One region of the Streptomyces sp. ALB3 genome, then DNA from elsewhere that is predicted to be linked to it. Evidence: riboswitches for the same ligand, from Rfam matches in the RefSeq annotation. Region 1 holds a riboswitch; the other holds the start of a gene.

Region 1 (4,011 bases):
AAGGCTTCGTCCGTGTGATGCCGGGCTGGGAGATCAACCTCTGGGGCCACACGCTGGTCCTGGGCGTGCTCATCCCGCTGGTGCTGTTCGGTGTCGTCCTCGCGGCGCTCGCGCTCTACCCGTTCATCGAGTCGTGGATCACCGGCGACAAGCGCGAGCACCACATCCTGGACCGCCCGCGCAACGCTCCGACCCGCACCGCGCTGGGTGTCGCCTGGGTGACGATCTACTTCGTCATGCTGATCGGTGGCGGCAACGACATCTGGGCGACGCACTTCCACATGTCGCTCAACGCGATCAGCTGGTTCGTACGGATCGCCTTCTTCGTCGGCCCGGTCGTCGCGTTCGTCGTCACCCGGCGGATCTGCCTCGGGCTCCAGCGGCGCGACAAGGAGAAGGTGCTGCACGGACGCGAGTCCGGCACCATCAAGCGCCTGCCGCACGGTGAGTTCGTCGAGATCCACGAGCCGCTCGGCCCGGAGCAGCTGCACACGCTCACGGCGCACGAGCAGTACAAGCCGGTCGAGATCGGCCCGACGGTCGACGAGAACGGTGTCGAGCGCAACCCGTCGATGCTCCAGAAGCTGCGGGCCAGGCTCAGCCAGAGCTACTACGGCGAGAACAACCAGATCGCCAAGCCCACCGCCGAGGAGTACAAGGAGATCACCAGCGGCCACGGCCACCACTGATCACCTCAGCTGAACGCCACAGCGGGAGCCCCGTCCATCCGATGGACGGGGCTCTTCGCTGTCCCCTCGGCTGGATAGGGTGGGGGACACCTTTCTATCGGCTGTGGACCCCAGGAGTGGACCATGAACGTTGTGACCCCGGACGGCGGCGACAGCGTGGCGGCCCGCACCTGGCCCGGCGTACTGACCCCTCTGCTGCGCGGTGAGCACCTCGGCGCGGACGACACCGCGTGGGCCATGGACCGCATCATGAGCGGGGAGGCCACGGACGTACAGATCGCCGGCTTCGCGATCGCCCTGCGCGCCAAGGGCGAGACCGTCGACGAGGTCACCGGTCTCGTCCGGGCCATGTACGAACACGCCCACACCATCGAGGTGCCCGGCCGCACGGTCGACATCGTGGGAACCGGTGGCGACATGGCCAAGACTGTCAACATCTCCACCATGTCGGCCATAGTCGTCGCGGGGACGGGCGCGAAGGTCGTCAAGCACGGCAACCGGGCCTCGTCCTCGGCGAGCGGGGCCTCCGACGTGCTGGAGAAGCTCGGAGTCAACCTCGAACTGACCCCGCAGCGCGTCGTCGCCGTGGCCGAGGAGGCGGGCATCACCTTCTGCTTCGCGGTGAAGTTCCACCCCGCCCTGCGGTACGCCGCGAGGGCGCGCAAGGAACTCGGCACCCAGACCACCTTCAACATCCTCGGCCCCCTCACCAACCCGGCCCGGGTGCGCTCCCAGGCCATCGGCGTCGCCGACCCGAAGATGGCGCCGATCGTGGCGGGCGTGCTCGCGGACCGGGGGAACTCCGCACTCGTCTTCCGGGGCGACGACGGCCTCGACGAGCTGACCACCACGGCGACGTCGCGGGTCTGGATCGTGCGTGACGGCACCGTCCGGGAGGAGGCCTTCGATCCGCGCGACGTCGGCCTGGACCTGGTTCCCGTCGAGGCGCTGCGTGGGGCGGACGCCTCGTACAACGCGGATGTGGCCCGTCGTCTGCTGGACGGGGAGACCGGACCCGTGCGCGACGCCGTGCTGCTCAACTCGGCCGCCGCGCTGGTCGCTCTCGAACCGGGCGACGGCACGCTCGGCGAACAGCTGTCGGACGGCATCGCGCGGGCCGCGCAGTCGATCGACTCGGGCGCGGCCAAGCGCGCGCTGGAGCGCTGGGTGGCGGCCAGCAACGCCTGACGGCGTACACGTGTGAGCAGGGGCGCAGTCCGGATCGCGGACTGCGCCCTTGCGCGTCACCGCAGTTGTGGCAAGATGCTGCGCAGGTCATGAGTGACAGCGACTACGGCCCCGGCCCGCTGTCCGGCAACCCTCCGTCCGTGGCGGGGTGCCCCGGGTGAAGACCAGGCCGCAGGCAGCGAGGTCTGTGGCAAGCGCGGGCCCCTCGGCATCGTCTGATGCCACCCCTTGGGGTCCTGGTCCCAGGGAGCCTCTTGTGAGCAAGCGAATGCGATAGGGCTCGACGCCCTCCTCCGCACACCCCTTTTTCTTCTTCTCCGCGCTGCCGCGTACCGCCGGCGCGTTGATCTCGCCTGCCTCTTACGGGAGTTCGCCATGTCTGTCTCCACCGCTGCCGCCGTCCGGTCCATTTGTGCCCCTCTGCCGGTCCTGGGTGCGGATGTCACTGTTCCGCTCGTCACGGGCGGGGACGTCACGTACGCCGCCCTCGACTACGCGGCCAGCGCCCCGGCTCTCCAGCGGGTGTGGGACGACGTGGCTGCCTACGCCCCGTACTACGGCAGTGTCCACCGCGGTGCCGGGTACCTCTCGCAGCTGTCGACCGACCTGTTCGAGAACAGCCGTGTGACCGTCGCGGAGTTCCTCGGCTGCCGCGCGGACGACGAGGTGGTCTTCACCCGCTCGACGACCGACTCCCTCAACCTCCTCGCCGCCGCACTGCCGGCCGACTGCCAGGTGTTCGTGTTCGAGACCGAGCACCACGCCTCGCTGCTGCCCTGGCGTGACGCCCGGGTGACCTACCTCGACGCGCCCCGCACCCCGGCCCAGGCAGTCGCCACGCTGGAGCGGGCCCTGGCCGACCGCGAGCCTTCCCCGGACTCCCGGCCCGGCGCGGGCGCCGGGCCCGCGCTGGTCTGTGTCACCGGCGCGTCCAACGTCACCGGTGAACTGTGGCCGGTGAAGGAGCTGGCCGCCGCCGCCCACGCGCACGGGGCGCGCATCGTGCTCGACGCCGCCCAACTGGCGCCCCACCACCCGGTGGACATCGCCGAGCTGGACGTCGACTGGGTCGCCTTCTCCGGGCACAAGCTGTACGCGCCGTTCGGCTCGGGGGTCCTCGCGGGCCGGGCCGACTGGCTGGCCGAGGCGGAGCCGTACCTCGCCGGCGGCGGCGCCTCCCGCAAGGTCGCCCGGCGCGCCGACGGCGGTGTCGACGTCGAGTGGCACACCACCGCGGCCAGGCACGAGGCGGGATCGCCCAACGTCATCGGCGTCTACTCCATCGCCGCCGCCTGCAAGGCCCTGACCGAGGCCGGGTTCGACCGGCTGGTCGCCCGCGAGCAGCAGCTGGTGACCCGGGTCCGCGAGGGCCTTGCCGAGGTCCCCCGGGTCAAGGTGCTCTCACTCTTCGGTGACGACGCCCCGAGGGTCGGCGTCATCTCCTTCGTGGTCGAGGGGTGGAACAGCTCGCACTTCGCCGCGGCACTCTCCGCCGAGTACGGCATCGGGGTGCGCGACGGCCTGTTCTGCGCCCACCCGCTGGTGCGCACCCTGCTGGGCAGCGAGCCGCAGGACCCGGGCGAGTGCGGCGCGCCGGAGGCCGCGCCCGGGGAGAAGTCGCTCAACGCGATCCGGGTGAGCTTCGGCGCCGGCACGCCGGACGAGCACATCGAGCGGTTCCTGGGCGCCGTCCGGGAGCTGGTGGACGAGGGCGCCCGCTGGACGTACCGCACCGAGGAGGGCCGCTGCGTGCCCGACCGGGGCGCCGCCGCCCAGGTCTGAACGGCCCGCTACGGCTCCGGCCGGGGACGGAAGGCGTGACGCCCCCGTCCCCGGCCGGAGCCGTACGCGCCTCGCGCCGGAAGCGGTCTCAGGCGTCGAGACCGATGGCGAAGGCCGCCTCGAGGTCGTGCTGCGAATACGTACGGAAGGCCACATGGGTGTCGGTGGCCTCGACACCCTGGATCTTGCTGATCCGGCCCGGGATGACGTCGGCCAGATCGTCGTGCCTGGCCACCCGGACCATGGCGATCAGGTCGTACGTACCGGTGACCGAGAAGACCTCGCTGACGCTGTCCAGCGCGGCGATGGCCTCGGCGATCTCGGGAATCCGGTCCACGCTTGTCTTGATGAG
Region 2 (4,011 bases), on a different contig from region 1:
GAGTAGTGTCGTTGGCCGACCGCGCCGAGCTCAGCCGACGGCGAGCTTGACCATGTCCGCCTGCGGCCCCTTCTGGCCCTGCGAGATCTCGAACTCAACTCGCTGACCCTCTTCGAGGGTGCGGTACCCGTCCATCTGGATCGCGCTGTAGTGGACGAAAACATCCGCACCACCGTCGACCGCGATGAAGCCGTACCCCTTCTCCGCGTTGAACCACTTGACGGTGCCCTGAGCCATGCCTAACTCCCCTATTACTGGCCCTTGCACGAGACCGCACTTCGCGGGCCCGGGTCAGAACTCACCCTCCGACAGGAGAGGGTGGCGTGCGCCGGAACGCGTCGACCGCGGCCGAATGTATCTGCCCAACTGCCCTCTGCAACAGGTCAATCGGACGAGAATTCTGGGCACACGTGACCGCACGCATAGGCTGGATTCATAGGATTCCAGGGCAAGTCGGGCCTGACAAAGGCCACTTATGCCTCAAGGAGTTCACGTACTTTGGCTGCTTCTTGTCGCGGCCGGGCGCATTCTCATATGCGGGCGGTGCGGGCAGCTGCGGGGACTTCCCCAACTCTACCGTGCTCAACCATGCAGAATGACCCCCTCCGTTTCTCGCTCGCGGAGGGGGTCATCCTGTGCACGCCCTGGTGGATCGGCGTGCGGCGTCAGCTGCGGTGCGCCGCACGGCGGAGGGACGCCCGCGTACCGGACATCCGGGCGTTCCGACAGCACGGCGAGGTGCCGTGACTGTCGTCGTGCGCCCGCCCGGGATGACGGGACAGTCCTCGCGTCCGGGCAGCCGGCCCGTGTCCGGTCAGCCTCCGGCGACGGCCGGGATGATCGAGACGCCCGCGCCGTCCGGGGTCACCGCGTCCAGACCGCCCTCGAAGCGCACGTCGTCGTCGTTGACGTACACGTTGACGAAGCGGCGCAGCTTGCCCTGGTCGTCCAGGACGCGGGCACCGATGCCCGGGTGGTTCTGCTCCAGAGACGCGATGACCTCGGAGAGGGTCGCACCCTCGGCCGGGACCTCGGCCTGACCGCCCGTGTAGGTGCGGAGGATGGTGGGGATACGGACCTTGACGCTCATGTGGGTGCCTTCCTTCGGTCTCGGGTGGTCAGTTGGCGGCGGCGAGGCCCGCGTCGCGGAACGCGTCCAGGCTGGGCCGGATCGTCGCCGACAGGCCGGTCGTGGGAGCGACCGCGTCGAGCGTCTTGAGCCCGTCGCCGGTGTTCAGGACGACGGTGGTCAGGGTCGGGTCGAGCAGCCCGGCGTCGATCAGCTTCTTCGTCACACCGACCGTCACCCCGCCCGCGGTCTCGGCGAAGATGCCCTCGGTGCGGGCCAGCAGCTTGATCGCGTCGACGACCTGCTCGTCGTTGACGTCCTCCACGGCACCACCGGTGCGGCGGGCGATGTCCAGGACGTACGGGCCGTCGGCCGGGTTGCCGATCGCCAGGGACTTGGCGATGGTGTTCGGCTTCTGCGGACGCACGACGTCGTGACCGGCCTTGAAGGCGGTGGAGACCGGCGAGCACCCCTCGGCCTGGGCGCCGAAGATCTTGTACGGCTTGTCCTCGACGAGCCCGAGCTTGATCAGCTCCTGCAGGCCCTTGTCGATCTTCGTGAGCTGCGATCCGGACGCGATCGGGATGACCAGCTGGTCGGGCAGCCGCCAGCCCAGCTGCTCGCAGATCTCGTAGGCCAGGGTCTTGGAGCCCTCGCCGTAGTACGGCCGCAGGTTGACGTTGACGAAGCCCCAGCCCTCGCCGAGCGGGTCACCGATGAGCTCCGAGCAGAAGCGGTTGACGTCGTCGTAGTTGCCCTCGATGCCGACCAGTTCGCCGCCGTAGACCGCGGCCATGACGACCTTGCCCTGCTCCAGGTCGTGCGGGATGAACACGCAGGAACGGAAGCCGGCGCGGGCCGCGGCGGCGCCCACCGCACCGGCGAGGTTGCCGGTGGAGGAGCAGGAGAGGGTGGTGAACCCGAACGCGCGGGCCGCCTCGACGGCGATGGCGACGACGCGGTCCTTGAAGGAGTGCGTCGGGTTGCCGGAGTCGTCCTTGACGTACAGGCCGCCGGTCACGCCCAGCTCGCGGGCGAGGTTGTCCGCCTTGACCAGCTTCGTGAAACCGGGGTTGATGTTGGGCTTGTCCGCGACATCCGAGGGGACGGGCAGCAGCGGCGCGTATCGCCAGATGTTGTCGGGGCCTTCGGCGATGCGCTTCTTCAGCTCTTCGGGTGAGCCGCTCGGCAGGTCGTAGGCCACTTCGAGCGGCCCGAAACAGGACGCACAGGCGAAAATGGGGCCGAGCTCGAAACGCTCGCCGCATTCGCGGCAGGAAAGCGCCGCGGCGGGACCGAGGTCCACGGCGGAAGAATTGGTGTTCGCTGCAACTGTCTGCACGGCCATGATGGCGGAGGCCCTTTCTCCTCATCTTCCTTGAGACGTATTTCGCCGCAAGACGGAATTGGCACCTTCCCCACCGTGACCTCGCGGTCGGCAGGAGGGTTGCCGGGACTTCAACGGGCCGTTCCCTCAGTCCCTCTGGATGAGCGCTATGGCACCGGACCAGGGATCCGGGCGTTTATCCGCAGGCGGACCCCGAGATGCGAGAGTCGTCCGCGTTGTTCAAGACTGTAACCGAAGCACCTGACGGTCGAGACAGTCGTCCGAACCGCGAGATGGATCACATACAGGGAGTACCGACCGTGCTGGAAGAGGTGGAATGCTGGCTGACCAGGCGTTCCTGGTCAGCTGCCGACCGCTCGCTCGACCGGCTCACGGCCGCTCGGGCCAGGGATCCGCACCGCTCACGCGTGAGCGTCGTCCTGCCCGCGCTGAACGAGGAGGCCACGGTCGGCGCGATCGTCGCGGAGATCCGTCGCGAGCTGATGGAGAAGGTCCCGCTCGTCGACGAGCTGGTGGTGATCGACTCGGGTTCGACCGACGGCACCGCCGGGGAGGCGCGGCGGGCAGGCGCCCGGGTCGTGCACCGGGACGCGATCCTCCCCAGGATCCCCACCGTGCCGGGCAAGGGCGAGGTCCTGTGGCGCTCGCTGCTCGTGACCAGCGGGGACATCGTCTGCTTCGTCGACGCGGACCTCAGGGAGTTCTCGGCGGACTTCGTCTCCGGGATCGTCGGACCGCTGCTGACCGACCCCTCGGTGCAGTTCGTGAAGGCCATGTACGACCGGCCGCTCGGCGAAGCGGCAGGCCAGGGCGGCCGGGTGACCGAGCTGGTGGCGCGCCCGCTGCTCAACCTCCACTGGCCGCTCCTGGCCGGCTTCGTCCAGCCGCTGGGCGGCGAGTACGCGGTCCGGCGCTCCCTGCTGGAGCAGCTCCCCTTCCCCGTCGGTTACGGCGTGGAGCTCGGCCTGCTCGTCGACGCGCTGCACACGGTCGGCCTGGACGCCCTGGCGCAGGTCGACGTGGGCGTACGCAAACACCGCCACCAGGACGGCCAGGCCCTCGGCCGGATGGCGGCCACGATCTACCGCACCGCGCAGCTGAGGCTCTCCCGGGGGCCGCTCGTGAGGCCCGAGATCACCCAGTTCGAGCGGGGTGACGGCGGCTTCGTCCCGCTCACCCACGCGGTGGACACCGACGAGAGGCCGCCGATGCGGGACATCGAGGAGTACGCCTCCCGCAGAGCGGCGTGACGGCTCCTCGTGCGGGGCTCCGGGCGCACCGCACGTTTGCAGGCTCCCCGAACGGGCTAGGTTCGAGTACATGGTCTCCGAGCACGCTGCCCAGGTCCTCGTCGCGTCCAACCGCGGTCCGGTGTCGTACGCACTGCGGGAGGACGGCACGCTCGACTCGAAACGGGGCGGAGGCGGGCTCGTCTCCGGCCTCAGCGCCGTCGACGACAAGCTGTGGGTGTGCGCCGCCCTCAGCGACGGCGACCGCGAGGCGGTCCGGCGCGGGGTGTCCGAGCCCGGCGTCCGGATGCTCGACATCGACGCCGGGGTCCACGCGGACGCGTACAACGGCATCGCGAACTCCG

What was found. A riboswitch is a leader RNA that binds a small molecule or an ion and turns the genes downstream of it on or off. The one in region 1 is predicted to bind S-adenosylmethionine.
Region 2: another riboswitch for S-adenosylmethionine. It lies ahead of thrC (threonine synthase); the one in region 1 lies ahead of ACHFIV_RS23525 (aminotransferase class V-fold PLP-dependent enzyme).

What each region holds. Positions count from the first base shown of each region.
Region 1 covers NZ_JBISCE010000037.1:326,796-330,806, reverse strand. The annotation lists gene qcrB (cytochrome bc1 complex cytochrome b subunit) at 1-689, shown strand, start outside; gene trpD (anthranilate phosphoribosyltransferase) at 813-1,877, shown strand; SAM riboswitch class IV at 1,963-2,080, shown strand; gene ACHFIV_RS23525 (aminotransferase class V-fold PLP-dependent enzyme) at 2,253-3,659, shown strand; gene ACHFIV_RS23520 (Lrp/AsnC family transcriptional regulator) at 3,748-4,011, opposite strand, start outside.
Region 2 covers NZ_JBISCE010000001.1:153,766-157,776, reverse strand. The annotation lists gene ACHFIV_RS00850 (cold-shock protein) at 31-237, opposite strand; gene ACHFIV_RS00845 (hypothetical protein) at 589-747, shown strand; gene ACHFIV_RS00840 (MoaD/ThiS family protein) at 815-1,090, opposite strand; gene thrC (threonine synthase) at 1,119-2,417, opposite strand; SAM riboswitch class I at 2,436-2,563, opposite strand; gene ACHFIV_RS00830 (glucosyl-3-phosphoglycerate synthase) at 2,717-3,667, shown strand; gene ACHFIV_RS00825 (trehalose-6-phosphate synthase) at 3,738-4,011, shown strand, end outside.